Regions from separate parts of the Streptomyces sp. NBC_00829 genome, predicted to be linked through region 2. Evidence: riboswitches for the same ligand, from Rfam matches in the RefSeq annotation. Region 2 holds a riboswitch; each other region holds the start of a gene.

Region 1 (10,624 bases), 3.9 Mb from region 2:
GTGCGGAGGGCGCCTGGGTCGCCATGGCGCTCACGGCGCTCGCGGTGCTGGTCTGGCGGATGACGGAGCCTCCCGAGGGATATCTGAAGGACGTCACGGCAGGCGTCTTCGCGGCGTTCTACGTTCCGTTCCTGGCGACGTTCGTGGCGATGATGCTCACCGCCGACGACGGTCCGCAGAGGGTGCTCATCTTCCTGGTGCTGACCGTGGTCAGCGACACGGGTGCGTACGCCGTGGGCTGGCGCTTCGGCAAGCACAAGCTCGCGCCGCGCATCAGCCCCGGCAAGACCCGCGAGGGCCTGGTCGGCGCGGTGGCGTTCGCGATGGCGGCGGGCGCGCTGTGTATGCAGTTCCTCATCGACGACGGCACCTGGTGGCAGGGCCTGCTGCTCGGCTTCGCGGTCGCGGTCAGTGCCACACTCGGCGACCTGGGCGAGTCGATGATCAAGCGGGACCTCGGCATCAAGGACATGGGCACGCTGCTGCCGGGGCACGGCGGCATCATGGACCGGCTGGACTCGCTGCTGCCGACGGCGCCGGTCGTGTGGCTGCTGATGGTGATTTTCGTGGGCCAGGGCTGACCTGCGCGTTCGTTGGTGAGGGGCTCGTTGTCCACAGGGCGGCGGGTCCCTCTTCCCATCTCTGCGACACGGGTACCACCATGCCCAAGCCCGGAGAGCTTGCAGTCTTCCGGCAGCAGCAGGCCCCCTATCAGCGCCTTTGGCGTTATAGGGGGCCGACGTTCATTGGGCCGTCTCCGGGCCCTCAGCCTTGGATGCGAGGCGTACGTGGGCGCCCGCCGCTGGAACTACGTACGGGCACTTCGCCTGGTGCGCTCATGTCGGCCGGCGCGGGAGACGGCGATACCGGGAGCGGAGGCCGGGGCGAGGAGAGAGGTGCCTGGGTGGCGCTTGCACGAGTCGGCCGTCGATGGGTTCACCTATCGGGCCTTGGCTGCCCCAGTTCGGGGGACTGCCGTCGCGGTCACCGGAGCTTCCTTCGTGATGGTCGTTACTGCTTCCGCTGAGGAGCCACAGTGTGATCAGAAGAGTGGCCCCGCGGTCGGAGACCGCAGGGCCACTCTGGGATTCACGGTGCAGGCAACTAGAGGACATGCACCTTCTCAAGGGTGCCGTCCATACCGCGGAGCATCAGTTCCTTGTCCTGCGCGGTCTGCTCGAGGACGAAGGCATAGACCTGCACAGAACGGTTGATGGCATCGGTCTTGGAGTGGCCGGTGAGGCGCATGATCCTTCCGAGTGCCCGTACTGCTGCGACGATTAGGGTCACCGTGAACCGCTCGTTCTCTGTCGCGCTCTCGGCGCCGACAGCGGAGTCTCGCGGCACGAATTCTCCCTTCCACTTCATTCATTCCTGATGGCTAGTCAGCTTGCACAGCCGCCCCGTTCTTGGGGCAGGAGTTGGCGGTCTCCTATGCCCGGGCAACAGCGAGTGCGGCTCAATAGTCCCATGGAATCACCTCTTTGACACCAAGTCTGATGGTCTTCTGTGTATTTTCCGCACCACGGATGGTGACCAGCTGTTGGCGAGGGGTTACAGTGAGTCCACAGCGATGATGTTTGCGTCATGACGCGATCTCAAGTCGCGAGGGTGCCAGTGCTGTTGCAGACGGTCTGAGCTGCAGCGTTGTTGGCCACCGTGCTCTGACTCCGTGCTCTTCGGCGAATGAAGGGACTCGACGCCGAGTGGACCGCACCGTCGGTCCCGGCCAATGGCCGGACCAAGAAGGGCCCGAGGAGGGCCCTGGCGTGAACGAGACGCCGACCGAGGGTGCCCTCGTCGGCATCTATCTCACCGGCGAGTCTGAAGGCGAGATCGAAGCCCCAACTCACCGTTCGTACATACACATATGGGCTTCCCGTGATGTCGCCGGGGACGCGGCAGAGGCAGCGGGCTAGCGCTGCCCCTTGATCACTAACGTTGCTCGTAACAGACCTTGAAAGAGACCATCGTGCCGCTCTGGATCTGGTTCCTCATAGTCGGCGTAGGGCTGGGACTCGCGTTCTTCATCGCGGCGACCTCCGGGCTCCTCGCCTACATCAATCTCAAGGAAGTCCCCGGCAAGACCGTTCATGAGGCTCGCGCCGCGGGTGGTGGGGCGTTCGTCAAGATATTCACGCTCGTGCTCGCCATCTACACCTTCCTCTGCGTGGTCGCCGGCGTTATCCGCTGGGTGGCGCAGCAGGAAGACCCGGGAGCGACGCCGAAGCCGGCGGTGACGAGTTCCCTTACCCCGCAGACGCCGAGCGAGTCGCCCTTGAATGTGAAGTGAGGTTGCGAAGGCGACTCCCCTGGAGCCGGGTGAATCGTCGTGCTCACCCGGGACGCCATCGTCCCAGGTGAGCACGGCTTGCCAACCGCGAACAACTTCACGGAGCGCCCCCGGCTTCGCGCGCACTCGGCACGACCACCCCGTCGACGGCCTTGCGAGTGCGCTCACAGCTCGTGGGCATGAGGTGCGCGTACAGTGTCAGCCGCGTGCCCGCTACGGCCCTGGTGGCTGCTGCTCACGGTCTGCCAGAAGGGTCCGAGGTGTACGCGCGGGCCCGACTGGTGAAGGAGGGTGACCAGCCGACGCACACCCTGACCAGCTACTACCGGCCTGAGCATGTCGAGGGGACGCGCTTGGTCAACCCGACGCCGGGGCCCGCCGGCCGGGGCCGTGGCTTCCGCGTTCTCTACGACGCTGGATTCGAGATCGACCACATGCGTGAGGAACTGTTCGCGCGGGTGGCCACGCCCGAGGAGGTGGCGCTGCTCCAGCTGGCGCCGGAGAGTGGGTGGTGGAACTTCACCGCACCACGTACACGGCCGACGGGACCGTTGTGGAGTTCGCCATCGGCATCCACGCGGCCACTCGCTTCGCGTGGGCGTACGACTTCAAGGTCCCCGTCTCGGGGAACGGGGGTGCCCAGTGATCTCGGTTCAGTCGTGGTCCGATGCGCAGCGCCTCTGGGATTCCAGCTGATGCACCACGAGCCGCGCCGCTGCTCGGTGGGCATCGGACTCGGCAGCCACGACCTCGGTGTAGCCGACGTGGCGGTCGACCTGTACCGGCGCGGCATGATGCCGCTCGTCGTCTTCACGGGCGCCACGAGCCGTACGACGCGCGAACGGATGCCCCGCGGGGAAGCCGAGCACTACCGGGAGCGGGCGGGCCCTGGAACTGGGTGTGCCGACGTCGGCGATCCTTGTCGAGCCGAACGCGCGGAACAGGGGGGAGAGCATTCGCTTCTCGCGCGCGCTGCTCGCGGAGCGGGGCATCGACGTCTCGTCCGTCCTCCTCGTCAGCAAGCCGTATGAGGAGCGGCGGGCCTACGTGACCGCCCGGAAGCTCTGGCCCGAAGTCGAGATCGTCAGCGCGTCCGCGCCGATGACCCTTGCGGAGTACGTGGACTCGCTTGGGGACGCTCGGCTCGTAGTGGACATGCTCGTCGGGGCTCAGCAGCGCCTGCTCGTTTACCCGAAGCAGGGCTTCATGATCAATCAAGAGGTTCCGGCCCCTGTGACTGCCGCATACCAGCGGCTCCGCGCGGAGGGGTTCACGTGCCGCATCGTCCCGGAACACAGCCACCACTGAGTGGGTGGTGCCCGTCGTCACGACTCTCGAAGGATGAGCCCCGGGCCCTCGGCCTGGGGCTCACGTAGTACCCAAACGTCACCGTGCAGGAGACCGAGGTTCAGCGCTTCTTGGTCTTCCGCTGTTGCCGGGGCGTCCAGTCCCCTCGGTGTTTCTGGCATCGGGAGTAGCCGATCATTGCCGGGTTCTTGCACGGCTTCCCTGTCGTGGTCTTGGTCGATCCGCACTTGACCTGGTAGCCCACGTGTCCTCCCCTGTCGATGGAGCGAGACAGGGAAATCGTCCCCTGAGCTGGTCGGCGCGGGGGTGCTGTTCGTCTCAGGAGGCCAGATTTTGGGCCCTTGCGGCCGGATCCGGCGAGCATCCGACAAGGTCAGAGGGGCGATACCGGGCCGTCTGTGGGCCGTCCCGGGGCGACCGGGGACGGCCCACAACGACCACCAACGACCACCACAGAGGTCCTGCGCCCCAGGCCACGAGAATCCTTCTGCGACACTGGTACCACCATGCCCAAGCCCGGAGAACTCACTTTCGTCGCGCCCCGCGGAGCCAAGAAGCCCCCGCGGCATCTCGCCGACCTCACGCCCGCCGAGCGCAAGGACGCCGTCGCCGCGATCGGAGAGAAGCCGTTTCGCGCCAAGCAGCTCTCGCAGCACTACTTCGCGCGGTACGCCCACGACCCCGCCCAGTGGACGGACATTCCGGCCGCCGCGCGCGAGAAGCTCGCCGCCGAGCTGCTGCCCGATCTGATGTCCGTCGTCCGGCACATCTCCTGTGACGACGACACCACCCGCAAGACCCTGTGGCGGCTGCACGACGGGACGCTTGTCGAATCTGTCCTGATGCGTTACCCGGACCGGGTGACCATGTGCATCTCGTCGCAGGCCGGCTGCGGGATGAACTGCCCCTTCTGCGCCACCGGCCAGGCCGGGCTCGACCGTAATCTGTCGACCGCCGAGATCGTGCACCAGATCGTCGACGGCATGCGCGCCCTGCGTGACGGCGAGGTGCCGGGCGGGCCCGCGCGGCTGTCCAACATCGTCTTCATGGGCATGGGCGAGCCGCTCGCCAACTACAAGCGGGTCGTCGGCTCGATCCGCCGGCTCACCGACCCCGAGCCGGACGGGCTCGGCCTTTCGCAGCGCGGGATCACCGTCTCGACCGTCGGTCTGGTGCCCGCGATGCACCGCTTCGCCGACGAGGGCTTCAAATGCCGTCTCGCCGTCTCGCTGCACGCCCCCGACGACGAGCTCCGCGACACCCTGGTCCCGGTCAACACGCGCTGGAAGGTCCGCGAGGTCCTCGACGCCGCCTGGGAGTACGCCGAGAAGTCCGGCCGCCGTATTTCCATCGAGTACGCCCTGATCAGGGACATCAACGACCAGGGGTGGCGGGGCGACCTGCTCGGCCGGCTGCTCAAGGGCAAGCGCGTCCATGTGAACCTGATCCCGCTGAACCCGACGCCCGGGTCGAAGTGGACCGCCTCCCGTCCGGAAGACGAGAAGGCGTTCGTGGAGGCGATCGCGGCCCACGGAGTGCCGGTGACCGTCCGGGACACCCGTGGCCAGGAGATCGACGGAGCGTGCGGTCAGCTCGCGGCGTCCGAGCGGTAGTCTGGGTTCGAACATTTGCATATTCCGACAGGGGAGCGCCACAGCGCTGAGAGTGCGACACCGTCAGGTCGCAGACCCTCTGAACCTTGCCCAGGTCATTCTGGGTAGGAAGTTCGGTCATCACTCAAGCTGTTGCGCCCTGCTCACCTTGTGAGCAGGGCCGCGTCTCTTCCTGGTCACTCCAGGAGGAATCTCAGTGAGCACCACCCAGAAGTTGGCGGTCACCGCCGTCGCCGCCGCCCTTGGCGTGTCCACGCTCGCCGCCTGCGGCGGGGAGTCCAAGGACAGCGCCGACAGCGGCCGGACGTCCAAGACCGTGACGCTGGTCAGCCATGACTCGTTCGTCGCCTCTCCGGCCGTGCTGAAGCAGTTCACGAAGGAGACCGGCTACACGGTCAAGGTACTGAAGAGCGGTGACGCGGGCGCGGCCCTGAACAAGGAGATCCTCACCAAGGGCTCCCCCCAGGGCGATGTCTTCTTCGGTGTCGACAACACCCTCCTCTCCCGCGCCCTCGACAACGGTCTCTTCACTCCGTACGAGGCCAAGGGCCTGGCCCAGGTGCCGGACGACGTGCAGCTCGACAAGGGCGAGCACCGCGTCACGCCCGTCGACACCGGCGACATCTGCGTCAACTACGACAAGAAGTACTTCGCCGACAAGAAGATCGCCCCGCCGCGGTCCTTCGACGACCTCATCAAGCCGCAGTACAAGAACCTCCTGGTCACAGAGAACGCGGCCACGTCCTCGCCCGGCCTCGGCTTCCTCCTCGGCAGCATCGGCAAGTACGGCGAGCAGGGCTGGCAGGACTACTGGAAGAAGCTGAAGAACAACGGCGTCAAGGTCGTCGACGGCTGGGAGCAGGCGTACAACGAGGAGTTCTCCGGTTCCGCCGGAGGAAGGAAGGCCAAGGCGGACCGGCCGCTGGTCGTCTCGTACGCCTCCAGCCCGCCGGCCGAGGTCATCTTCGCCAGCCCTCAGCCGTCCCAGGCGCCCACAGGTGTCGCGACCGGGACCTGCTTCCGTCAGACGGAGTTCGCGGGACTGCTGAAGGGAGCGAAGAACGAGAAGGGCGGCAAGGCCCTGATCGACTTCCTGATCTCCAAGCAGTTCCAGGAGGACATGCCGCTGAACATGTTCGTCAACCCGGTGGTCAAGGGCGCGAAGCTGCCCGAGGCGTTCACCCGGTTCGGCGCGGTCGTCGACAAGCCGGAAACGGTCGCACCCGACACGATCGCCAAGAATCGTGAGCAGTGGGTCCAGTCGTGGTCCTCGCTCGTAGTGAAGTAACCACCTCCTTCCGCGGGAGCGCGGCGCGGCTCGGACTGATGGCCGGGCCCGTCGCGTTCTTCGCGGTCTTCTTCGCCTATCCCGTCGTCGCGATCATCGGCCGAGGACTCCACACCGACAGGGTGTGGCAGTTCGGGCGGATCGGCGAGGTGCTGAGCCGCCCCGACATCCAGCACGTGCTCTGGTTCACCACCTGGCAGGCGCTCGCCTCGACCGCGCTCACCCTGCTCGTCGCCCTGCCGGGGGCGTATGTCTTCGCCCGTTTCTCCTTCCCCGGCAAGCGGCTGCTGCGGGCGGTGGTCACGGTTCCGTTCGTCCTGCCGACCGTCGTCGTCGGCACCGCGTTCCTCGCGCTCCTCGGCCGCGGCGGGCTGCTGGACGAGGTGTGGGGCGTCCGGCTCGACACCACGGTGTGGGCGATCCTGCTCGCGCACGTCTTCTTCAACTACGCCGTCGTCGTACGCACCGTGGGCGGACTGTGGTCGCAGCTCGACCCGCGCCAGGAGGAGGCGGCCCGGGTACTGGGCGCAGGGCGGTTCGGGGCTTGGCGGCGGGTGACACTGCCGGCGCTCGGTCCTGCCGTCGCCGCCGCCGCCCTGATGGTCTTCCTTTTCACCTTCACCTCCTTCGGCGTCGTCCAGATCCTCGGCGGCCCGACGTTCTCCACGCTTGAGGTGGAGATCTACCGGCAGACGGCCCAGCTGCTGGATCTGTCCACCGCCGCCGTACTCACCCTGGTGCAGTTCGCCGCGGTCGGCGCGATCCTGGCCGTGCACGCGCGGACCGTACGGAAGCGGGAAGCCACGCTGAAGCTGGTCGACCCAGCGCAGACCGCCCGCAGGCCACGCGGCGCCGGACAGTGGGCGCTGCTCGGCGGAGTACTCACGACGATCCTGGTGCTGGTGCTCGTGCCGCTCGGCGTGCTGGTCGAGCGGTCCTTCGACGGGCCCGACGGGTACGGGTTCGCCTACTACCGGGCCCTCGCCTCCACCGACGCGGCGGGCGGCACGTTCCTCGTCCCGCCGATCGAGGCGGTCTGGAACTCGCTGCAGTACGCACTGGCCGCGACCGCCATCGCGCTCGCCGTAGGCGGGCTCGCGGCAGCCGCACTCACCCGGCGTGCGGGCCGGCTCCTCCGCGGCTTCGACGGGCTGCTGATGCTGCCCCTCGGCGTCTCCGCGGTGACCGTCGGCTTCGGCTTCCTGATCACGCTCGACGAGCCGCCGCTCGATCTGCGCACCTCGTGGATCCTCGTACCGCTGGCGCAGGCGCTCGTCGGCGTCCCCTTCGTCGTACGGATCATGCTGCCCGTGCTGCGCGCGGTCGACGGCAGGCTGCGCGAGGCCGCGGCCGTGCTCGGGGCGTCGCCGCTGCGGGTCTGGCGCGAGGTCGATCTGCCTCTGGTGAGGCGGGCGTTGCTGATCGCGGCGGGTTTCGCCTTCGCGGTCTCGCTCGGTGAATTCGGTGCGACCGTCTTCATCGCCAGGCCGGACAACCCAACGCTCCCCGTTGCCGTCGCCCGGCTTCTCGGCCGGCCCGGCGAGCTCAACTACGGCCAGGCGATGGCTCTTTCGACGATCCTGATGATGGTGTGCGCGGCGGCGCTGCTGCTCCTCGAACGCATCCGTCCCGACAAGACCTCCGGGGAGTTCTGATGGCCTTGCTGCGACTGGCGGACGTGACCGTACGGTTCGGGGCGCGGGCGGCCCTCGACGCGGTGGACCTGGACGTCGCCGAGCACGAGATCGTCTGTGTGCTGGGGCCGAGCGGCAGCGGCAAGTCCACCCTTCTGCGGGTCGTCGCGGGGCTCCAGCCCGTGGATTTCGGCCGGGTTCTGCTCTCCGGCGCGGACCAGGCCGGGGTGCCCGTGCACCGGCGCGGAGTGGGCCTGATGTTCCAGGACCATCAGCTGTTCCCCCAGCGGGACGCGGGCGGCAATGTCGCCTTCGGGCTGCGGATGCGCGGCGTGGGGCGGGCCGAACAGACGCGCCGTGTCGACGAGTTGCTGGATCTTGTCGGACTGCCGGGAGCGCGGCACCGAGCCGTGGCCTCGCTCTCCGGCGGGGAGCAGCAGCGGGTGGCGCTGGCCAGGGCACTCGCACCGGAGCCCCGGCTGCTGATGCTGGACGAGCCGCTCGGTCAGCTGGACCGCGGACTGCGTGAGCGGCTCGTCGTCGAGCTGCGCGGGCTGTTCGGGCGGCTCGGCACCACCGTGCTCGCCGTCACGCACGACCAGGGCGAGGCCTTCGCGCTCGCCGACCGTGTCGTGGTGATGCGGGAAGGCCGGATCGCCCAGACGGGCACGCCGCCGGAGGTCTGGCAGCGGCCCGCGTCGGAGTTCGTGGCCCGCTTCCTCGGCTTCGACAACGTCGTGGCGGCGACGGTGAGCGGCGCCGCGGCGGACACGGTGTGGGGCAAGGTCCCGGTGCCGGACGGTTCGCCGCAGGGCGAGCGCACACTGCTGGTCCGGCCCGGTGGCGTACGCTTTGTCGACCCGGCCGACGGGCTCGCGTGCACGGTCGAGGCGCGTACGTTCCGGGGCGATCTCGTCGCCGTACTGCTGAGGCCCGGCGACGGCGGCCCGTCCCTGGAGGCCGAGTGCTCCCCGCGTCGGGCACCGCGGGAAGGGGACGAGGTGGGAGTGGTCTTCGACGGCGACGACGTGGTGGTGCTCGGCTGAACGCGCCCTGCCACCACGGGAGTTCAGAGCACGCGGACGACGATCAGCCGGCCGTGCGCGGACAGCGGCCGGGCACGCCCGGCCTTCGGCCTGATCCAAACGAAAGACCCTAACGCAGGGCCGCGAGCTCGTCGGACTCCGTATCGGCCGGCGCCGGGAGCGTCCCGGCTCCGGGACCCTCCGCCGTGCCGTGCGCCTCCGGTGCGCCGAACCAGGCCACCGCCACCGCTCCTGCCACCGCGAGGACGAAGCCGAGAATCGCCATCCAGGCGAAGCCGGCGCGGGACGAGTCGCCCAGCCACAGCACGCCGATCATGCCCGGCAGCACCGTCTCGCCGACCACCAGAGCCGCCGTCGCGCCGTTCACGGAGCCGATCTGCAGGGCGATCGTGTGCAGATACATGCCGCCGATACCGGCCACGAGGATCGCGTACAGAGCCGGGTCGGTCAGCAGCGCGCCCAGGTCGAAGGGGTCGATGCCGTTCAGGACGCGCACGCCGACGCCCAGCGCGCCGAAGCCCAGCCCGGACAGCAGACCGGCCAGGATCGCGGCGCGCGCGCCGAGGAGGCGTACGACGACCGTACCCCCGGCGATCAGCAGCAGCGAGACCGCCAGCAGCCACCAGTGGGTTGCGATGGGGGTGTGCCCGCTGCCCTCCGGGCCGGACGCCGTGGCCAGCAGCACCAGGGCCGAGCAGACCACGGCGATCGAGGTCCACTCGGCGCGGGTCAGCCGGATCCCGAGCATCTTGACACTCAGCACCGCCGTGATCACCAGGTTCGCGCTGATCACGGTCTGGGAGAGGAAGAGCGGCAGCAGCCGGGCGGCCAGCGCACCCAGCCCGAAGCCGACGAAGTCGAGGACGGTGCCGACGATGAACTCCCAGGTCATCGCGGCCTTCGCGGTGGAGGAAAGGCTCGGTCCGCCGTGCTGGGTGACGCCGGCCGCTGCCTCGCGCCGCGCGGATCTGCGCGATCCGACGGCTTGCAGCACCGATCCCGTGCCGTAACAGATCGAGGCCGCGACAGCGGTCAGTAGGCCGATCAGCACCAAAGGCTCCGTTCACATGGCAGGTCCAACTCCGGCTGGAATGGCAGACGTGTGTTCGGCCTCCGAGGTTGCTTCGCCCTATGCGCCGCCGGTCAGCCGCTTCAGCGCCGCCGGGGCTTCGTCGATCGAGTCGACGAGCGCGATGTGGGACTCCATCGAGCGTCCGGCCGCCAGGGACTGGAGCAGCGGCCAGGCAGGGAGCTTGTGAGTCCAGTGCTCGCGGTCGACCAGGACCATCGGGGTCGGCTCGCCGCGGGACTCGTAGTAGTTCGGGGTCGCGTTGTCGAAGACCTCCTGGACCGTGCCGGCGGCACCGGGCAGGAAGATCACGCCCGCGGTGCAGCGGGCGAGGAGACCGTCTTCGCGGGTGGCGTTGGCGAAGTACTTGGCG
Region 2 (10,624 bases):
CGACCACACCGCGTGCGCCGATCCGGCGGCCCCGGCGCAGCGAGTGCCGCAGCGATTCCACGGACCTCTCGGCGGTCGCCTCGGTGTGCGAGCCGAAGTTGATCAGATACGGGGCGTGGACATACGCCGTGAGCCCGTCGGCGGCGCACCCGGCGCGGAACTGCTCGTCCTGTGCCGGGTCTCCGGCCGGGGTCGCCCAGCCGCGCGGATTGGCGACGAAGACCTGGACGGTCTCGGCCTCCAGCTCACGGGCGTGGGCAAGACCGGTCCTGGCGAGGCCGCCGGCCACGGGGACATGGGCGCCGACGGGGTTGCGCATCAGAGCTAGAGTCCCTTGGTCTTGATGGTGATCGTGCTGCCCTCGGGCGCCTGCTGGCCCGCCGCGACGGACTGGCTCTCGACGGTGTCGCCGAGGAACGGGAAGCTCTTCTCCACCTTGACCTCGAAGCCCGCCTCCTTCAGCCTGCTCGTCGCCTCGTCGGCCTTCTTGCCGACGACATCGGGGACGTCGATCAGCCGCGGGCCCTTGGAGACCGTCAGGGTGATCGTGTCGCCTCGGGCCAACTCGGTGCCTTCGGCCGCGGACTGCCGGGCGACGGAGCCCGCCTCCTCCGGCGAGTTGATCTGCGCGGAGGCGATCTTGACCTCGAACCCGGCGCCCTGGAGCTCGCTGGTGGCGTCGTCCACCGCATGGCCCGTCACATCCGGGACCTCGATCGGCTGACCCTTGCTGACCACGATCGCCACCGCGGAGTCGGGGCTGCGGCGGCTGCCCGCCTCCGGGGCCGTGCTGATGACGGCGCCCTGCTCGACCTCCCCGCTGAACGCCTTGGTGACGACACCGGGCGCCAGACCGACCTTCTTGAGCTCCTGCTCGGCCTTGGCCAGCGGCATTCCCGCCACGTCCGGTACCCGGACGATCTCCGGGCCGCGCGAGACGACGATCGTCACCGAGCCGTTGCCACGGATGCGCTCATTGGTCGCCGGGTCGCTGTTGATGACCAGGCCGCGCTTGACGGTATCGCTGAAGTCGTACCGGACCCTCTTCACATCGAGTCCCGCGTTGGTCAGCCGGGCCGTGGCGTCCTTCTCGCTCTTGCCGATGACTGCGGGGACCCGGGTGAACTGCCCCGAGTTGATGTACCAGACCCCGGCGCCCACGCCGAGCACCAGCAGCACCGCCACCACGGCGGCGATGACACCGCGCCGGGGGAGTGCCGGGCGGCCGGTCCCCGCGGGCCGCTGCGGGGGCTCCGGGGGAGGCATCGTCAGCCGCGCGGTGTGGTTCACCGAGGGCTCCTCGCGGGGCAGTACCCGCGGGATCACGCTGGTGGCGTCGTCCGGGGACACCGGGGAGGCGGGGGCCGGTTCGTCGGCAGAGGCGCCCGCGTCCTGGTGCGCCCGCGGCGGTACGAGGTCCAGCTGCTCGTCGCTGAGCGCCGCGCGGGCCTCGCGGACGTGTGCCAGCAGCGCGACAGCGTCATGAGGACGTACGTCGGGGTTTCGGGCGGTGGCGTTCGCGACCAGCTCGTCCATTTCCACGGCGAGGCCCGGGACGTGCGCTGACGGCGCCGGCAAGTCCTCGTTCAGATGCTGGAAGAGCACCTGCGCGGGCGTGTCCCCGGAGTGCGGCTTGCCGCCGGTCAGCATCTCGTAGAGGACGACACCGCAGGCGTACACATCGGCGCGGGTGTCGGCCGTGCCGTGCTCGATCTGCTCGGGCGCGAGGTAGGAGACCGTGCCGAGCACCGTGCCGGTGGTGCTGGTGACCGAGCCGACGGAGCGGACGAGACCGAAGTCGGCGACCTTGACCCGGCCGTCGTCTCCTATCAGCACGTTCTCCGGCTTCATGTCCCGATGGACGAACCCGGCCCGGTGGGCCGCGCCGAGCGCGGCGAGCACGGGCTCCAGGATGTCGAGCGCCGCCCGGGTCTGGAGCGCGCCACGCTCGCGCAGCACATCGCGCAGGGTGCAGCCCGCGACGTACTCCATGGCCAGATAGACGTACGCGCCCTCGGCGCCCTGGTCGAACACCGCCACCACATTGGGGTGGGCGAGGCGGGCCACGGACTTGGCCTCACGGATGAAGCGCTCCACGAAGGATGCGTCGGTGGCGAGGGCGGGGTGCATCACCTTGAGCGCGAGAACCCTGTCGAGCCGGGTGTCGACGGCCAGGTAGACCGTGGCCATACCGCCGACGGCGATGCGCGCGTCGACGCGGTAGCGGCCGTCGAGCACGTGCCCGACCAGGGGGTCCTTGAGGGTCGTATCCACGCGGGAGATTCTACGAGCCACGGCTGAGGGGGCGGACGTGGTGGGGTGGGACTGGAGCGGTACTGCAGCCGACCTGTGACAGCCGAGCGCCCTCGGGGCCGCCGCCGGACCGCCGGCCGGGCCCCGGCGGGTCGCGCCGGGGCCGCGGGCGTCAGAACGCCGGCCGTTCCGGGTCCAGCACCGCCCGGCCCGCCGCGGGCGACGACGCCTGCGCGAAATGCCGCCGCGGAATCCGCCCCGCCCGCGCCGCCAGCCGCCCCGCCTCCACCGCGTGCCGCATCGCCTCCGCCATCAGTACCGGCTCCTGCGCCCGCGTCACCGCCGATGCCAGCATCACCGCCGCGCACCCCAGCTCCATCGCGAGTGCCGCGTCGGACGCCGTACCGGCCCCCGCGTCCAGAATCACCGGCACGCGCGCGTGCTCCACGATCAGCTGGAAATTGTGCGGGTTGCGGATGCCCAGGCCGGAGCCGATCGGCGACCCCAGCGGCATGATCGCCGCGCAGCCCACGTCCTGGAGCTTTCGCGCGAGGACCGGGTCGTCATTGGTGTACGGCAGCACGGTGAAGCCGTCGTCGACCAGGGTCTCGGCCGCCTCCAGCAGTTCGATCGGATCGGGCAGCAGGGTGCGCTCGTCCGCGACGACCTCCAGCTTGATCCAGTCGGTGCCGAGTGCCTCCCGCGCGAGCCGGGCGGTCAGGACGGCCTCGCCCGCCGTGAAGCAGCCGGCGGTATTGGGCAGCACGCGGATGTTCAGCTTCTCCAGGACGGACAGGACGGAGCCCTGGACGCTCGGGTCGAGTCGGCGCATGGCCACCGTGGTCAGCTCGGTGCCGCTCGCGACGAGGGAGCGTTCGAGTACGTCGAGGCTGGGCACCCCGCCCGTCCCCATGATCAGCCGGGAGTTGAACGTGGTGTCGCCGATGGTGAGGCGGTCGTCGGCCATGGCTGTCAGCCTCCCTGCACTGCGGTGAGAACCTCGACGCGGTCACCCTCGCCGAGCAGGGTTCCGGGCCACTGGCTGCGCGGGACGACCGCCTCGTTGACGGCGGCGGCGACCCCGGACGGGGCGGGCGTGAGGTCCGCCACGAGGGCGTCCAGGGTGGTTCCGGTGGCGAGCTCGCACGCTCGGCCGTTGACGGAGACGTTCATGCGGGCTGCTCCAGGGACACGGGCCGCTCCACGGCTGCGGGCTGCTCCAGGGACACGGGCTGCTCCAGGGCCGCGTGCCGCTCCAGGGCTGTGGGGGAGAAGCGGCGGGGGGTGAAGGCGCGCGCCTCGTCGGGCAGCGCGCCGTCGGCCAGCACGCTCGCCATCACATCGCCGGTGACGGGCGTGAGGAGCACGCCGTTGCGGTAGTGGCCGGTGGCCAGATGCAGGCCGGGCAGCACGGTCGGGCCCAGGAGCGGGGCATTGTCGGGGGAGCCCGGGCGCAGTCCGGCCCGGGTCTCGGTGAGCGGCAGCTCGGTGATGCCGGGCACCAGCTCGTGCGCGTCGCGCAGCAGCTCGTAGACCCCGCCCGCGGTCACGGTCCTGTCCCAGCCGAGCTCCTCGCTCGTCGCGCCGACGACCAGCTCGCCGTTCTCGCGCGGCACCAGATAGACATCGCTGCCGCGCACCACCGCCCGTACGGTCCGGGAGAGGAACGGCGCATACACGGGCGGCACGGTCAGCCGCAGCACCTGACCCTTCACGGGCCGTACCGGAGGCAGCACGTCCGCCGGTACGCCCCCGAGCCTGCCGCTCAGGCTGCCGCCGGCCAGGACGACCTGGTCGGCGGTCAGCCCGGTGCCGTCGGTCAGGACGGCGCCTGCCGCCCGGTCCCGTACCACCGAGAGCCGCTCGGCCCAGTCGCGGTGAAAGACCACCCCCGCGCGTTCGCAGGCCCTCACCAGCGCCGCGGCCAGTCGTCGCGGATCGACCTGGTGGTCTCCGTCGACGCGCAGCCCGCCGCGTACGCCGGGCGCGAGCATGGGCTCCAGGCGCCGGCATTCGCGCCCGGTCAACCACTGGGACTCCAGTCCGGACCGGCGCTGCAGGGCATGAAGCTCGCGCAGGTGCGCTCGGTCGTCGGTGTCCAGGGCCACGGCGAGCGTGCCGCACGCGCGGTAGCCGACGGACCGCCCGCTCGCCTCCTCCAGCTCGGCGACGAACGCCGGATAGCGGCGCGCGGACTCGAGGTTGAGGCCGAGCAGGGTCTGCTCGCCGTAGTGGAGCTCGGTGACCGCGGCGAGCATGCCCGCGGCCACCTGCGCGGCCCCGCCGCCCGGTTCGGGATCCGCGAGCGCGACGCGGAGCCCGCGCTGCGCGGCTCGCCAGGCCGTGACCAGGCCGATGATTCCGCCCCCGATGACGAGGACGTCGGACAGGTCCGGTGATGTGCCGGATGCGCGCGTACGCGACATGGGCTTCCAGCCCCTCCCTTCGCCGGCATGACCCGGATCAGGTTCGTACGGTCGGAGGCCGCCAGCCTCCCTCTCAGCCCGGTGCGTCCGGGCTCCCGCGAGTGCCTTACGGTGGCCACCCTAACCCCAGGCCTCAACTCGCAGTAAGGGAGCAGCCGCTGTGGCACGGTCGCTCGACGGAGTCGTTCTCTCGCCGGTCGCGGACCAGGCTCCGGGCCAGGTGGGCACCCGCACCCGGTTCGTCTACCACGAGCTGGACGGCCGGATCTGGGCCGAGTACGAGGGCGGCGACGTGGTCCGCGGCCGTCTTGTGGGGACGCGGGAGGGCGACCGGCTCGACTTCCGCTATGTGCAGCTGACGACGGACGGCGGGACCTCCTCGGGGCACTGCCTGTCGACGGTGGTGGAGCTGGCGGACGGGCGGCTGCGCCTGGAGGAGAGCTGGGAGTGGGAGTCCCGGGAGGGCAGCGGGACGAGCACGGTCGAGGAACCAGTTTCCTGACTGACCGTCAGATGCGTAAGGTTGACGGGTGAGCGAGCAGCAGACAGCAGGCGAGCGGCAGACACCACAGGCCGAGGGGCGGCAGCGCGTGGTCGTCGTCGGCGCGGGAATGGCCGGAGTGCAGACCTCCGTGGCCCTGCGGGAGCAGGGCTTCACCGGGCCGGTGACCCTGATCGGGGCCGAGCCCCACCAGCCGTACGACCGGCCCCCGCTCTCCAAGGCGATCCTCCTCGGCACGGCCGAGGGCTCCGCCTTCGAGGTCGACTTCGAGACGCTCGGCATCGAGCTGCGGCTGGGCTGCGAGGTCACCGGCGTACGACCCCGTGCGCACGAACTGGACACCGAGGCGGGACCCGTCCCGTACGACATCCTCGTCATCGCCAGCGGCGCCGAGCCCATCACCCTGCCCGGCGCCGAGGGAGTCCCCGGGGTCCATCTGCTGCGCACCCTCGACGACGCCGCGCGACTGCGCCCTGTTCTGACCCGGCGGCACGACATGGTGGTCGTCGGCGCGGGCTGGATCGGCGCGGAGTTCGCGACGGCCGCCCGCGGGGCGGGCTGCACGGTCACGGTCGTCGAAGCCGCCGACCGGCCCCTCGCGGGTGCGCTGCCCGCCGAGGTCACCGCGCCGATGGCCGACTGGTACGCGGAGTACGGCACCGAACTGCTCACCCGCTCCCGCGTGGCCGGCATCGAGCCCGGCACGGTGATCCTCGAGGACGGGCGCCGGCTCCCGGCCGGGGCGGTCGTCGTCGGTATCGGCGCACGCCCCGCCACCGCCTGGCTGAGTGGCTCCGGCATCGCGCTCGGTCCGGACGGAGCAATCACCGCGGACGAGTATCTGCGCACCTCACTGCCCGATGTGTACGCCGTCGGGGACTGCGCCTCCTTCCCGTCCGGCCGCTACGGCGAGCGACTGCTCGTGCACCACTGGGACAACGCCCTGCACGGGCCGCGCACGGTCGCCGCCAACATCGTCGCGAGCGGTGTGGGGGAACCGCCCCAGGCCTACGACCCGGTGCCGTACTTCTGGTCCGAGCAGTTCGGCCGCTTCGTGCAGTACGCGGGCCATCACGGGAGCGCCGACACGATGGTGTGGCGCGGCGATCCGGCGGATGCCACCTGGTCCGTGCTCTGGCTGCGTGAGGGTGTCCTCGTCGCGCTCCTCGCCGTGGGCAGGCCCCGTGACCTGGCGCAAGGGCGCAAACTCGTAACGTCCGGCGCACGGCTCGATCCGGACCTCGCAGCTGACCCCTTTGTCCCTCTGAGGGCGGCCGCCCGCTAGGGCCTTTCGTTGGGTCGAGCCCGGCAAGATCCAAACGAAAGCCCCTAGGACTGGCCGGGGTCGGCTACCGACTGTCAGTCCGGGATGGCACGCTTGTCCTGTGACCGAGATTGACGCAAAGATCGATGCTCTCGTCCCCGCCTGGCTCCACCTTCCCGACATCGCGGAAATGCTCGATGTCGAGGTGACACGCGTACGGCAGCTGGTCAAGGACGGCCAGCTGATCGCCGTACGCCGTGGTGAGAACCGGGCGCTCCAGGTGCCCGCCGCCTTCATCGACGGCACCAAGGTGGTCAAGGGCCTCGCCGGGACCCTGACCCTCCTGAGGGACGACGGCTTCACCGACGAAGAGATGCTGGAGTGGCTCTTCACTCCCGACCCGACCCTGCCGGGCACGCCCGCGCAGGCGCTCAGTGAGAATCGCGGCACGGAGGTGAAGCGCCGGGCCCAGGCGCTCGCCGTCTGACAGGCCCGAACAGCAGTCCGGCGTCCCACATGCCCTGATCGGGGCGTTCGGAAGACACCATCGCGCGGTGGGCGGGCAAGGCCCGGCGGCCCGGCCCGCCCACCGCCGACCCAACGGGGGGATCCACCATGCCCACGGCTCGTCACCCGCTGTCCGACGCCAGGCTCTATCTGTGCACGGACGCCCGGAAGAAACAGGGCGACCTCGCAGGCTTCCTCGACGCCGTACTCGGCTCCGGGGTCGACATCGTGCAGCTGCGCGACAAGGGCATGGAGGCGGCCGAGGAGCTGGAGCATCTCCAGGTCCTCGCCGACGCCTGCCGGCGCCACGGCAAGCTCCTCGCGGTGAACGACCGCGCGGACGTGGCCCACGCCATCGGTGCCGACGTGCTCCATCTGGGACAGGGCGATCTGCCGGTCCCGGCGGCCCGCGCCATCCTGGGCCAAGAGGTCCTCGTCGGCCGTTCCACGCACGCCGAGTCCGAGGTGGACGCGGCCGTCGCCGAGCCCGGCGTGGACTATTTCTGCACCGGCCCCTGCTGGCCCACCCCCACCAAGCCCGGACGGTACGCCCCCGGACTCGGCCTGGTCCGGTATGCGGCGGGGCTGAGGACCGACCGTCCGTGGTTCGCGATCGGCGGTATCGACGCCGGCAATCTCGACCAGGTACTGGACGCGGGCGCACGCAGGGTCGTCGTCGTCCGCGCGATCACCGAGGCGGACGACCCGGCCGCCGCCACCGCCGAGCTCGCCAAGCGGATACGGGCCCACTGCGAACAGGCCAATGGGTGAGCGATTGATGTCCGATGGGTGGACTCCGGTTGGGCGACCCCCAAGGCCTGGCTAACCTGCGAGTATGGCCCTAGGTACTGCTTCGACCAGGTCGGATCGCGCACGGACGGTGCGCGATCTGCTCGCGACCGGTAAAACGTCCTACTCCTTCGAGTTCTGGGCGCCCAAGACCGAGAAGGGCGAGCGGCACCTCTGGAACGCACTGCGCAGGGTCGAAGCGGTCGCCCCGAACTTCGTCTCCGTGACCTACGGCGCCGGCGGCTCCACCCGCGCGGGCACCGTCAAGGCCACCGAGCAGATCGCCGCCGACACCACCCTCACCCCTGTCGCGCACCTCACCGCGGTCAACCACTCCATCGCCGAGCTGCGCAACATGATCGGCCAGTACGCCGACGCGGGGATCCGGAACATTCTCGCCGTCCGGGGAGACCCGCCCGGCGACCCGATGGCGGAGTGGGTCAAGCACCCGGAAGGCGTGCGGTACGCCGCCGAGCTCGTCCGGCTGATCAAGGAGTCCGGCGACTTCTGCGTCGGTGTCGCGGCCTTCCCCGAGATGCACCCGCGCTCCCAGGACTGGGACACGGACATCCATCACTTTGTCGACAAGTGCCGGGCCGGAGCCGACTACGCGATCACCCAGATGTTCTTCCGGCCCGAGGACTATCTGCGCCTGCGCGACCGGGTCGAGGCCGCCGGCTGCCGGACCCCGATCATCCCCGAGGTCATGCCGATCACGAACGTCCGGCAGCTGGAGCGGTTTGCCCAGCTCAGCAACGCCGCGGTCCCGGCGGAGCTGAAAGAGAGGATCCTCGCAGTCAAGGACGATCCGGCCGCTGTACGCTCCATTGGAATCGAGTACGCGACGGAGTTCTGCGCAAGGCTGCTGTCCGAGGAAGTCCCCGGACTGCATTTCATTACGCTCAACAACTCCACGGCGACGCTCGAAATCTACGAGAATCTCGGACTGCACGAGCAGTCGTGAGCGGCCGTACCGCCCCGACCCGGGGCGGCGGCCGAAGGAGAGGGGCGGGCATGGGCTGGACGGTCCTCTATATCGCGTTCGGCATCGTCGCGCTGTGGCTGCTCGGTGAGGTGCTGCTGCAGTACAAGGCGCGGCTGCGCTGGCGGCTGCTCGCCTTCGGCGGATTCCTCTGCGTGGTCTTCGGAGTCCTGTTGCCCTCGGTGGTGGTGATCGGCCTCGGAGCCATCGCCTTCGCGATCGGCCAGACCTATGTCACGCTCTCCTTCCGCCGTGGCTTCTCCACCGGCTGGGCGCTCGGCGGCAGCCCCGGTGTGAGCCGACGCCGCAGGTCCGGCGCCGGATCGGACGCGGCCTCGCGCGAACCCTCGCTGGAAGTCTCCGACCTCTCCTACGAGTCCCCCGAGCAGCCGGAGCCGGTCTACGAACCGCTGCCGCTCCCGGACGACACCGGGACGTACGGCGTGTACAGCGAGCGGGCCTACGCGGCGGCTCAGCAGGAGCAGCCGGAGGAGCAGAGCCGGAGCCACGCGCAGTACGGCAGCGCCTACGACAGCTACTACTCCGGGAACGACCAGCAGCAGTCGGGCCAGGAGACCTACGCCGGGCAGTACGACTACGGCACCCAGCAGCAGTACGCCGCGTACTCCGATCCGTATGTCGGCGGCCAGCAGTACAACACCTACGACGGCTACGACAGCTACGGCGGCCAGCAGCAGTACGCCGACCCGTATGCGCAGCAGCAGTACGGCGAGACACCTCCCGGCGGGGTGTGGGTCCCGCAGCAGCGCGACAGCGAGCAGCAGGCGCCCCCGATGCCGCAGGAGCAGCCGACGCAGTACGGCTACGACACCGGGAACAACGAGCAGCAGTACCGCTACTGACGCCCGTCGGCTCCCGTCACCGGGAGCCGCGGAAGTCCGCGCCCTCCACGATCAGTCCGGCCACCAGCGCACCCGACATCCCGGCGTGCGCGAGCCCGCCGCCCGGGTGGGCCCAGCCGCCGGCGAAGTGGAGACCGGGCAGCGGTGAGCGATTGTCCGCCGGCAGCAGCGCGCCACGGGCACCGGCCAGCGCGGGGCCGGGCACCTGATAGGTGCCCGTCTCGCGGAACGTGTCGGCGGGGGTACGCACCTCGCGCCACAGCAGCCGTTCGCTCAGTCCCGGCAGAGCGGCTTCCGCGGCCTGTGTCATCCGGTCGGCGAAGGCCTCCACCGTTTCCGGCTCACGGGCCCACAGATTCTCCGACGCGTGCATGCCCCCCGCCGGGACGGTCGCGGTGACCGTCACCGACTCGTGGTCGCCGTCGGGACGCAGCCGGTCGTCGTCGGGCCGGAGCACCACGACCGTGGGCCGCTCGGCGAGCCTGCCGCGGGCGAGGGACTCCAGCTCGTCCTCCCGGTCGGCCGAGTGCACGACCGTCCGGTGAACGGCGTCCGCGGGCCGCGGGCCGCGCAGCGCGAGGCACAGGGTGACCCGACCGGTGCGGGCGCCCGTCTGGTGGCGAGGCCACTCGTCCTGGCTCTCCCACGCGACGACCTGGTCCCGGTAGAGGGCGGGCACCGGAGCGCCGGAGACCACCTGGTCCGCTTCGACGAACTCCCCCGCGAGCTGAAGGCCCGCCGCCCGCCCGTCCTTCTCCATGACACCGGTGACCTCGGCGCCGAAGACGAATGTGACCTTGCGTGCGCGGCACCGCTCGTGGACGGCGTCCGCCAGCGCGCGGATGCCTCCGCGTACGTACCAACTGCCGAATGTCTGCTCCATGTACGGCAGGACCGCGGCCGAGGCGGGGGCGCCGGCCGGATCGAAGCCGTACGCGAGCGCGTAGCTCTCCAGCAGCGCGGCCAGCCGGGGATCACGCAGCTCGCGCCGGCCCACCTCGGCGAGCGTCGTGGGCGGGCGCCGCAGCAGCCCGGACT
Region 3 (10,624 bases), 2.0 Mb from region 2:
CGGCACCCGGTCGAGGAACCGCTCCAGCTCCGCCCTGCGCACCACCGTGCCGGTCGGGTTGTTGGGGTTGCAGACGAAGATCAGCCGGGTCCGCTCGGTGATCGCATCGGCCATGGCGTCCAGATCGTGCACGTCACCCGAGGTCAGCGGCACCTGGACCGGCTGGGCCCCGCTGATCCGGGTGATGATCGGGTACGCCTCGAAGGACCGCCAGGCATAGATGACCTCGTCACCCGGGCCCGAGGTGGACTGCAGCAGGGACTGGGCGACGCCGACCGAGCCGGTGCCGGTGGCCAGATGCGTCACCGGCACGCCGAAACGGTCCGCCAGCTCGTTCATCAGACTGGTGCAGGCCATGTCCGGGTAGCGGTTGAAACCCTCTGCCGCCGCGATCACGCCCTCCATCACGCCCGGCAGCGGCGGATACGGGTTCTCGTTGGACGAGAGCTTGTACGCGACCGGACCGTCGGCGGCTGCGGGCTTGCCGGGCTTGTACGTGGGAATGCCGTCCAGCTCGGCGCGCAGCTTGGGGCTCGTCTCACTCACCGCAGGTCCTCCTCGTGCTTCTCGTACCATCAGCAGTTTCGAATACTGCTCACCTTAAGAGGATTCCCGCCAGGTGCGAACGGCGGTGGCCGGATCAGGGGGGAGCGCCCCTTCTTTCAGCGCGCGCCGGTAGCTCACTCCGTGGCGCGCATCCCTCGTAGAGGTGAGTTGAGACCACTTCGAAACATCGACCATTCGGCAAGCCTGCACGTCCCGACACCCGAGACACCACAGGTCTCTCACACAACTCCCTTGACTTCCAAGGAAGTTGTGTGTAAATGATCATGCAGAAACGTGCCTGTCAACGAGTGAATATGCGACCGGCTCAACCACCCGCGCGAGCCCTACTATCGGCTCGCCATGACAGCAGCAGGGAAGCACCAGGTGAGCCGGCCGGAGACAACCCGCCGGGGAAGCCGGCAGAGTCGGGCGGGCATCCGGGACGTGGCCGCCGCAGCCGGTGTCTCCATCACGACTGTCTCCGACGCACTCAACGGCAAGGGCCGGCTCCCGGACGCCACCCGCCGACATGTCCGCGAGGTCGCCGACCGGCTGGGCTACCGCCCGTCCGCCGCGGCCCGAACTCTCCGTACCGGAAAATCGGGCCTCATCGGCCTGACGGTGACGACGTACGGGGATGAACCTTTCACCTTCACCGAGTTCGCGTACTTCGCCGAAATGGCGAGAGCCGCGACATCGGCCGCGCTCGCACGCGGCTACGCCCTTGTCATCCTCCCCGCCACCTCACGCCATGACGTCTGGTCGAACGTCGCCCTCGACGGCACTGTCGTCATCGACCCGTCCGACCATGACCCGGTTGTCACCGAACTCGTCCGCCAGGGCTTACCGGTCGTCTCCGACGGCCGCCCGGCAGGCACGCTTCCGGTCACCGCCTGGGTCGACAACGACCACGAAGCCGCCGTACTCGATCTGCTCGACCATCTCGCCGCCGCCGGCGCCCGCCGGATCGGTCTGCTCACCGGCACCACCACCGACACCTACACCCGCCTGTCCACCACCGCGTATCTGAACTGGTGCGAGCGTGTGGGCCAGGACCCGGTCTACGAGTCCTACCCCGCCCACGACCCGTGCGCCGGAGCCGTCGCGGCCGACCGGCTGCTCGCCCGACCGGACCGACCCGACGCCGTCTACGGACTCTTCGACCCCAACGGCACGGATCTGCTCGCCGCCGCCCGGCGGTACGGCCTGCGTGTCCCCGACGACCTGCTGCTCGTCTGCTGCAGCGAGTCGACGGTGTACGCGACCACCGAGCCGCCGATCACGACGCTCTCGCTGAAACCCCGCAGGATCGGCACAGCCGTCGTCCAGCTCCTCATCGACGCCATCGAGGGAAGCGACGAGGACCGGCCTGTCGAGCAGGTGATACCCACCGAACTGATCGTCCGGACGTCCTCACAACGTCGCCCTCCGCGGACAACTGTGAGCGCCCCGCGATCCCCATCATCGGACTAGATACTCCTAATCGGTACGAAACAACCCGGCGCGCCAGGGGTGCAGACGGATTCACCACCCCTGGTGCGTCACACAGCACGGACCTCATTCCTATGATGGGCGGACGACACCGCGGACCACCCCGACCAGGCTGGGCCGAGAGGTGAACGGCGCGACTGTGGTGGAGGGGTCGATGACTCAGGGGGCCGGTCAAGGACCCGTGGTGCGGACGGCGACATTGCGTGATTTCCGCGTTCCGCCCTACGCGCAGGTTCCCGTGCAGTCACAGGTGCCGGCGCAGGATGCGCCTTCCCAGGAACCTCAGCAGTCAGTGCCGCCAGAGGCCCCGCAGCCTCAGCAAGCGCAGCAATCGGCACAGCAGCAGGTGCCACAACAGGTGCCACAGCCCCAGCAGGCCACAGCGCCCCCGGCTCCCGTTCATCCCGGCAACGCCGTTCCGGAAGGTGAGATGCCGGACGGGTACACCCCCACCGCCCGCGATCTCCCGGTGATCAGCGCCGGCGGCCCCGGCGACACGGTCCAGGTGCAGGTCTCGCCCGACGAGGCACCCATGCCCGCACCCGAGGGCCTGGGCCCGCTCTACGTCGTCGGCGACGTCCACGGCTATCTCGACGAACTCCTCGCGGCGCTCACCGCGCAGGGCCTCATCGACACCGAGGGGCACTGGGCCGCCGCCAACGCCCGCCTCTGGTTCCTCGGCGACTTCACCGACCGGGGCCCCGACGGTATCGGCGTCATCGACCTCGTCATGCGGCTCTCCGCCGAGGCCGCGGCAGCGGGCGGCTACTGCAAGGCGCTGATGGGCAACCACGAACTGCTGCTGCTCGGCGCCAAGCGGTTCGGCGACACCCCGGTCAACTCCGGCGCGGGCACCGCCACCTTCCAGGCGGCCTGGCTGCTCAACGGCGGCCAGAAGGCCGACATGGACCGGCTGGAGGATGTCCACCTCCAGTGGATGGCGCGGCTCGACGCGGTCGTCGAGGAGGAAGAGCATCTGCTGATGCACTCCGACACCACCGCTTATCTGGACTACGGCTCCAGCATCGAGGACGTCAACGACACCGTGCACGACATCCTCACCCGCAACGACGCCGACGAGTGCTGGGACCTGTTCCGCAAGTTCACCAAGCGCTTCGCCTTCCGCGACGAGTCGGGTCCGCAGGCCGTGCGCGAACTGCTCACCACCTACGGCGGCAACCGCGTCGTGCACGGCCACAGCCCCATTCCGTACCTGCTGGGCGAAGTGGGCACCGAGGACGGCGAGGACGGCGCGCGCCCCATGGTCGAGGGCCCGCATGTGTATGCGGACGGCCTGGCGATCGCCATGGACGGCGGTGTGACCATGGCCGGAAAGCTGCTTGTCGTTCAACTTCCGCTGTCCAACTGAGCCGAGACGGTCACGCGATTTACTGAAACCCTCTGTCACCCCGCGCCGTAACCGCTCTACCATCGGCTTATCCGTAGCAGGCTCTCCTCCGTTTTCGCCCAACCGCCCGATCGATGCGGGCAACCCGGCCCTACGGAGCATCGGGGGATGCACATGAACAGCGCTCCGCACCTGCTGACCGAGGATCGCGCCGAGTACGAGCGCATCCTCGACGACGCGCTGCGCAACGCCCATGACCGTCCGGACCTCGCTGCCGTGGGGCAGCGTCTGAACAGCGAACAGCTGCGCACGATGGCCCTCAACGCGACGGCACTGATCACCACCGCCGCCGCTGCCGAGTACGAGCACTACACCAAGGTCCGCGAGGAGACGCGCTCTCCCGCGGCCACCGCGTCCATGCAGAACTCCGTGCTGGGTCCCGGTGAGAGTGACGGCTCCGGGAGCGGCGCCGGCTTCGGCGCCGTCATAGCCGTGCTGGCCCCCGTACTCGCGGGGACGGCCGCGCTGATATTCCTGCTGGTCGGCTACATCCTGAAGATGCTCAAGCCCCCGCCCTCCTTCGCGGAGACCCTCGTCTCAGCAGGGTGGTTCTTCGGGGCCCTCACGGCAGCCGCGATCCTGGCCGCCGCAATAGGACTACTGCTCACGGCTCTGCGTAACGGCGCGACCCAGGTAACGGCCGAGGAGACCACGGGCGAACTGCCCGACGAGGTCGCCCGCGCCAAGGAGGCCTGGCGGCACGCCCTGCTGGAGCGCGGTCTCCTGCCCTTCCTGCAGGCGGCGCTGGCGGACCCGAGCGCCGATCCGACCTCCGCGGTCCCGCCGCGCCATGTGAGCCGTATCCCCAAGGTCGGCTACAGCGGCCCGGACTACTCCAGCCCGAGCGAGGGCTCGACGACGGGGCAGCGGCCCACGTTCACGAGCCCGGACTTCACCAGCCCGGACTTCGGTGGCCCCGAGCACCAGCCGGAGTGATCCTCCAGCCACGGCGGGCGCCCTCAAGGACGCTCCGCCAAAGGCGTGGGGCGTCAGCCTTTTTCCGTGTCGCTGGTCAGGGCTTGGGGGTGTTGGCCTCGGTGACGTTGACCGCCGCCCAGGCCTTGTCGACGGTCCGGCATTCGGCGCTGTCGGCCCCGTACATGTCGGCGGCGGCTTGGAGGGTGGCGATTCGGGCCTGGTGGAAGTCCGTGGTCGAGACCATGTACCGGGTCAGGGCCCGGTAGAAGATCTGCAGGGCCCTGGCCCGGCCGATGCCCTTCACCGTGGAGCCGTCGATGGTCGGGGAGTCGTAGTTCACGCCCCTGATGGTCTTCTTCCCGTTTCCCTCCGCCAGCAGGTAGAAGGCGTGGGAGGAGACACCGGAGCCCGGGTGGACGTCACGGTCGCCCACGTCCGTGTCCCAGTAGTCGACGCCGCTCGGCTTGCTCAGCGAGGGCTTGTCGAGGCGGCGAATCCACCCCGGCTCCGGCGCCAGCTTCTCACCGTAGAGGTAGTTCGGGGTGGTGGCCTCGTTGTCCGCGTTGAACTCCACACCGGCGGCGAAGATGTCGGCCAGGGACTCGTTGAGCGATCCGGGCTCCCCATACAGGCCCCTCGCGTCCTCGCTGGTCGGCTGGAGGTTGGCGGTCGCACTGACCACACCGTGGCTGAGCTCATGGGCGGTGGAGTCCAGGGAGACCAGCGGCGTCGTGAATCGCCTGCCGTCGCCGTCGCCGTAGAGGATGCAGCGGCAGGTGTCGCTCCAGCCGGCGTTCCCGACCTTGTTGCCCCAGTGGACGATGGCGCGCGGGCCCTGGCCGTCGTTGTAGATGCCCTTACGGCCGAAGGTGCGGGCGTAGAAGTCGTAGGTTGCGCTGAGGCCGTAGTGGACGTCGACGGCCGCGGTCGCGGGATCGGAGTTCTCCCCGTTGCCCCAGCGATCGTCCTTGTCGGTGAACACCTTCCCGGAGGAGAAGTCCGTGGGGGTCCGTGACCGCGCGTCCCTGGTCTCGAGGTTGCCGCGGCCGGGGTCCTTGAGCGTGAATGTGCCGTCGGCGCGCTTCGTCGTGCCCAGGGGCACCTGCCCCGCGTACAGCGAGCTTCCGGTACCGGCCTTCTCCGCCGCGGCGGCGCCGGGCCGACGGCTGGCAGGGCTGATGCCCTCCGCCAGTGGAGCGCTGCTGAGAACCGTGCCGCCGCGCGCGTCCAGGACGACGCTGTGGCCGCCGGACCGGTCCTGGCGGTCGACGACGTCGACCCGGTGAGCGAGCGGCGCCTTGTCCTTACCGAGGTCGGTGATCAGCTTGCGCTTGCCGACGGAGCCCTTGGCGACAGTGGAAGCCCGGGCCGCCGCCTGACCGGCGGTCAGCCTGGGAGAGAGCGCGGGGGGATCGACCTTGCGGAGCGTGGCCCGGGTCACCCCCCGGTACGCGTTGTGCGCGTCGAGGTGGATCACGAGGTCACCGCCCTTCACGGGGACGCCGTCGAGGACGCGGTCGAAGCGCACATGCCTCTTGCCCTCGGGGTCGATGAGGACGTCCTTGGGTGTCAGGGACTCCGTCTCGCCGACGCCGGTCTCCTTGGCGTGAGCGGTGGCGGCCTTCTGGGCCGCCCTGGCCACCTCGGCGAAGGGGCCCTTGAGCGCCACGGCGGGGATCTCCGCATCGGTGGTCCCGGACCCGGACAGGAACGCCGCCGACGCGGCACCCAGCACGGCTGCCGCGGTGAGCACACCGATCGCGGTGGCCACTGTCCGCCTGCGGGAGTTGGGTAGTGCACGCACTGTATGGTCCGCCCTTTGTGTGAGGGGAATTCAGCGGTGGCGAACTGCGGAAGACGCGGCAACAGGCCAAGCGGTTCCCGCCGCAAGGGAATTCATTTCAGATACCGAGTACCGATTCCTTGATTCCACCACGCAAAGGGAATGCCCGATTTACCTGGAGATGGGGGTGCGCATCGGGACACAGCCACCGCGGCAGCCGTGGCACACGACAAAGCGCCCCTCACGAACCAACCGGGCTGCGAGGGGCGCCGCTACCCGTTTTCAGCTGAGGGCAGCCTCCTTACCAATCCCATACGCGGTCATCCCGGTGGTCCCAACGCGCAAGGGGGTCGACGCTATCGACGCCGAGCGCCTTGACGCCGGCCGCGCGCAGGTCGTCCGAGCCGTTGCCGGATTCCTCCTGCGTGTGCTGTGTCTGTGCGCCGGTGTGGTGCGTCGTGGCCTGGCCTGCGGCGAAGGCAGCGCCGCTGCCCAGGAACGCGAGGGCGGCACCGCCGGCCAGCGCGAGCCGCAGCCGGCTTGAGCTTGCGCCAGGGCGCCGGTGCAAGGCGGGGGTCGACGAGGGCTGATCGTAGTCAGAACTCATGTTGGTATCCCTTCGTTGAGATTTGCGGGCACTTCCAAGGGTTCCGCGGGTCCTATGGAGTTGCTTCAACCTCAACAGACGAGGGACCGGTGTGGAAACCGAAAAACCTCCGACCGAGCACAATCCTTCGGTACAGTTCCGAACCGCTTCGGTCCCGGCAGCAAATACCGCCGGTACGGCTCCGTCAGGCTATCCGGTAACCATTTTGCTTCAACTTCGCGGCGTCGGTCATGGTGCTCCGGCTGGAGAATTGCTGAGGCCGTACACTGTCCGGCTTCTCGGGCAGGCACGACCCCCCGCGCGCAATGCGTCCGAGTGGCGCAAGTCACCGTCGGAATCCCACAACGACAGCAACACATGCCGTACGGGCCAACTCGAAAGGGGTGCCGCCCAGGAGGCGACACCCCTTACTTCGAGGCCCCCTGTGCGACAGGGGAGGCTGAGACGCCGGAAGATCAGTCAGCAATCGGCAGGTACAGCCGGTTGCCCCGGGCCGCGAACTCGGCAGACTTGGCCATCATCCCGGCCCTTGCGTCATCGACGCTGGTCAGCGGCTCATCGGAGCCGAACTGTTCCGCGATGCTTCTACTGATCTTCATGCTGCAGAACTTCGGGCCGCACATCGAGCAGAAATGCGCGGTCTTCGCCGGCTCCGCGGGCAGCGTCTCGTCGTGGAACTCCCGGGCCGTGTCCGGGTCGAGGGCCAGATTGAACTGGTCCTCCCACCGGAACTCGAACCGGGCGTCGGACAGCGCGTCGTCCCATTCCTGGGCACCCGGGTGGCCCTTGGCCAGGTCCGCCGCATGGGCCGCGATCTTGTAGGTGATGACGCCCGTCTTGACGTCGTCACGGTTGGGCAGGCCCAAGTGCTCCTTGGGCGTGACGTAGCAGAGCATCGCGGTGCCCCACCAGGCGATCATCGCCGCCCCGATACCGGAGGTGATGTGGTCGTACGCCGGGGCCACGTCCGTCGTGAGCGGGCCGAGCGTATAGAAGGGTGCCTCCTCGCAGATCTCCTGCTGGAGGTCGATGTTCTCCTTGATCTTGTGCATCGGGACGTGACCGGGACCCTCGATCATCGTCTGCACATTCAAACGCTTGGCGATCGAGTTCAGTTCGCCCAGCGTGCGCAACTCGGCGAACTGCGCCTCGTCGTTGGCGTCCGCGATCGAGCCGGGCCGCAGACCGTCACCGAGGGAGTACGTCACGTCGTACGCGGCGAGGATCTCGCAGAGCTCCTCGAAGTTCTCGTAGAGGAACGACTCCTTGTGGTGTGCCAGGCACCACGCCGCCATGATCGAGCCACCGCGCGAGACGATGCCGGTCTTGCGGTTGGCGGTCAACGGGACGTAGGGCAGCCGTACGCCGGCGTGCACCGTCATGTAGTCGACGCCCTGCTCGGCCTGCTCGATGACCGTGTCCTTGTAGATCTCCCAGGTCAGGTCCTCGGCCTTGCCGTCGACCTTCTCCAGCGCCTGGTAGAGCGGCACGGTACCGATCGGCACGGGGGAATTGCGGAGCACCCACTCGCGGGTGGTGTGGATGTTGCGGCCGGTGGAGAGATCCATGACGGTGTCCGCGCCCCAGCGCGTCGCCCAGGTCATCTTCTCGACCTCCTCCTCGATCGAGGAGGTGACCGCGGAGTTGCCGATGTTGGCGTTGACCTTCACCAGGAATCGCTTACCGATGATCATCGGCTCGATCTCCGGGTGGTTGACGTTGGCCGGCAGCACGGCCCGCCCCGCCGCGATCTCCTCACGCACGACCTCGGGGGAGACGTTCTCGCGGATCGCGACGTACTCCATCTCCGGTGTGATCTCGCCGCGGCGGGCATACGCCAGCTGCGTCACCGCGACTCCGTCCCGGCCCCGGCGGGGCTGGCGCGGACGGCCCGGGAAGACCGCGTCGAGGTTGCGCAGACCACCCCTCGGCGCGGTGTGCTTGATGCCATCGTCCTCGGGTCGGACGGGCCTGCCCGCGTACTCGTCGGTGTCGCCCCGACCGATGATCCAGTTCTCCCGCAGCGGTGACAGGCCCCGGCGGACATCGGTCTCGACGTTCGGGTCGGTGTAGGGACCGGACGTGTCGTACAACGTCACGTCCTTGCCGTTGGTGAGGTGCACCTGGCGGACCGGCACACGGAGGTCGGGGCGCGAACCCTCGACGTATCCCTTGTGCCAGCCGATGGACTTCCCGCTCTCCTCAGTGCTGGAGGCAGGCGTGCGTGCGTCCTGAACGGTCATGAGACCTACTCCCTACGCCGGCATTACCCGGTAACAGGTTCGGCGGTCGGCGCAGCCGCTTCCGTACCGTTCGTACGGATTTCAGCGCCCTCTCAGCCCGGTGCTCCGAGCTCCCGCGTGTGCAAAGGTGCCACCACGCTAGCGTCATTTCTGGCGTGCTGAACAGTGCGCCCCTCTCGTTGTTGCGATGATCTGTCGGTGACCTCACCGCCGACCTCCTCGCCGCCGACGCCCGAGCCCCATGGCCACTCGCACAGCCATGGGCCCGCCGCGCCCGTCTCTCGGCACCTGCGCAAGGTCATCGCCGCGGTGCTGATTCCTTTCGCCACCGCCGTCGTCGTGGGTCTCGTCGTCCTGTGGCCGGGCGGCGCCCCCGGCCATGAGCGCACCGGCGTCGGCTTCGACCGGCAGACTGAGCAGGGCAAGGTCGTACGGGTCGACAAGGTCGACTGCAAGGACGTGAACGCCGCACAGGTCCCGCCGACCGGCGACACCTCCACCACTGAGGGGCGCGAGGCGGTCAACTCCCAGCAGGGCAAGTGCGGGAAGGCGACGGTCGAGGTCACCACCGGCAAGGACAAGGGCCGCACGTTCGTCGAGATCGTCCAGCCTGACGCACCACGGCAGTTGACGGCCGGCCAGGGTGTGGTGGTGGCGTACGCCCCCGACGCGCCCCGCGATCTCCAGTACTCCGTGACCGATGTCGACCGGAAGTTCCCCTTGGTGCTGCTGGCCGGGATCTTCGCGCTCACTGTGGTGGTGGTGGGGCGGATGCGGGGCGTGATGGCGCTGATCGCGCTCGCCGCCTCGTTCGCCGTACTGACCCTGTTCATCCTGCCCGCGATCCTGGAAGGCTCCAATCCGCTGATCGTCGCCGTCGTCGGCGCGAGCGCGATCATGCTGATCGCCCTCTATCTCTGCCACGGGCTCACCGCGCGCACCTCGGTCGCCGTGCTCGGCACACTGATCTCGCTGCTGCTGATCGGGCTGCTCGGCTCCCTCTTCGTCGGCTGGGCGAGTCTGTCCGGCAACACCGACGACAACACCGGCCTGATCCACGGCCTGTATCCGAGCATCGATCTGAGCGGTCTGCTGCTGGCGAGCGTCATCATCGGCTCGCTCGGCGTGCTCGACGATGTGACGGTCACCCAGACCTCGGCGGTCTGGGAACTGCACCAGGCGGATCCCGGCATGGGCCGCAAGTCGCTCTACCGGGCCGGCATCAGGATCGGCCGCGACCACATCGCGTCCGTCGTGAACACCCTCGTCCTGGCATACGCGGGTGCCGCGTTGCCCCTGCTGCTGCTCTTCTCGGTGGCCCAGAGCAGTGTCGGGACGGTGGCCACCAGCGAGCTGGTGGCGGAGGAAATCGTACGGACCTTGATCGGGTCGATCGGGCTGGTCGCCTCGGTGCCGTTGACGACCGCCCTCGCGGCGGTGGTGGTCTCCGCCGACCGGCAGGGGCCGCCGGCCGCGGCCGGCACGACTGCCGCACGGAGCGGCAAGGGCCGACGCCGCAAGAAGTAGGGGAGGGGCCCGGCGCTGAGACGGCGCTCGGCGAGCTCAACCGGCGCTCGGCGACGGCCTGGACGGCGCTCGGGCTCAGCCTGCGTTCTCCTCGGCGAGGA

What was found. Region 2 has a riboswitch for thiamine pyrophosphate ahead of thiO (glycine oxidase ThiO). Riboswitches for the same ligand answer to the same signal wherever they lie in the genome.
Region 1: another riboswitch for thiamine pyrophosphate. It lies ahead of OG293_RS08790 (thiamine ABC transporter substrate binding subunit); the one in region 2 lies ahead of thiO (glycine oxidase ThiO).
Region 3: another riboswitch for thiamine pyrophosphate. It lies ahead of thiC (phosphomethylpyrimidine synthase ThiC); the one in region 2 lies ahead of thiO (glycine oxidase ThiO).

What each region holds. Positions count from the first base shown of each region.
Region 1 covers NZ_CP108867.1:2,160,605-2,171,228, reverse strand. Annotated here, with positions in the region: gene OG293_RS08825 (phosphatidate cytidylyltransferase) at 1-581, shown strand, start outside; gene OG293_RS08820 (hypothetical protein) at 1,105-1,347, opposite strand; gene OG293_RS08815 (hypothetical protein) at 1,770-1,919, shown strand; gene OG293_RS08810 (hypothetical protein) at 1,973-2,293, shown strand; partial or broken gene OG293_RS08805 (UTRA domain-containing protein) at 2,488-2,939, shown strand; partial or broken gene OG293_RS08800 (YdcF family protein) at 2,936-3,601, shown strand; gene rlmN (23S rRNA (adenine(2503)-C(2))-methyltransferase RlmN) at 4,108-5,214, shown strand; TPP riboswitch at 5,234-5,343, shown strand; gene OG293_RS08790 (thiamine ABC transporter substrate binding subunit) at 5,411-6,502, shown strand; gene OG293_RS08785 (ABC transporter permease) at 6,541-8,157, shown strand; gene OG293_RS08780 (ABC transporter ATP-binding protein) at 8,157-9,182, shown strand; gene OG293_RS08775 (hypothetical protein) at 9,292-10,233, opposite strand; partial or broken gene OG293_RS08770 (LOG family protein) at 10,312-10,624, opposite strand, start outside.
Region 2 covers NZ_CP108867.1:6,088,276-6,098,899, forward strand. Annotated here, with positions in the region: gene OG293_RS27040 (deoxyribonuclease IV) at 1-319, opposite strand, end outside; gene pknB (Stk1 family PASTA domain-containing Ser/Thr kinase) at 325-2,274, opposite strand; gene OG293_RS27050 (thiazole synthase) at 2,426-3,220, opposite strand; gene thiS (sulfur carrier protein ThiS) at 3,226-3,426, opposite strand; gene thiO (glycine oxidase ThiO) at 3,423-4,679, opposite strand; TPP riboswitch at 4,677-4,788, opposite strand; gene OG293_RS27065 (hypothetical protein) at 4,840-5,181, shown strand; gene OG293_RS27070 (NAD(P)/FAD-dependent oxidoreductase) at 5,210-6,466, shown strand; gene OG293_RS27075 (Rv2175c family DNA-binding protein) at 6,567-6,932, shown strand; gene thiE (thiamine phosphate synthase) at 7,061-7,723, shown strand; gene metF (methylenetetrahydrofolate reductase [NAD(P)H]) at 7,788-8,705, shown strand; gene OG293_RS27090 (hypothetical protein) at 8,756-9,586, shown strand; gene OG293_RS27095 (phytoene desaturase family protein) at 9,603-10,624, opposite strand, start outside.
Region 3 covers NZ_CP108867.1:4,066,042-4,076,665, reverse strand. Annotated here, with positions in the region: gene hisC (histidinol-phosphate transaminase) at 1-546, opposite strand, end outside; gene OG293_RS17770 (LacI family DNA-binding transcriptional regulator) at 907-2,019, shown strand; gene OG293_RS17765 (metallophosphoesterase) at 2,177-3,406, shown strand; gene OG293_RS17760 (hypothetical protein) at 3,554-4,381, shown strand; gene OG293_RS17755 (M4 family metallopeptidase) at 4,458-6,167, opposite strand; gene OG293_RS17750 (hypothetical protein) at 6,448-6,753, opposite strand; gene thiC (phosphomethylpyrimidine synthase ThiC) at 7,209-8,996, opposite strand; TPP riboswitch at 8,989-9,123, opposite strand; gene OG293_RS17740 (YibE/F family protein) at 9,195-10,523, shown strand; gene OG293_RS17735 (SsgA family sporulation/cell division regulator) at 10,599-10,624, opposite strand, start outside.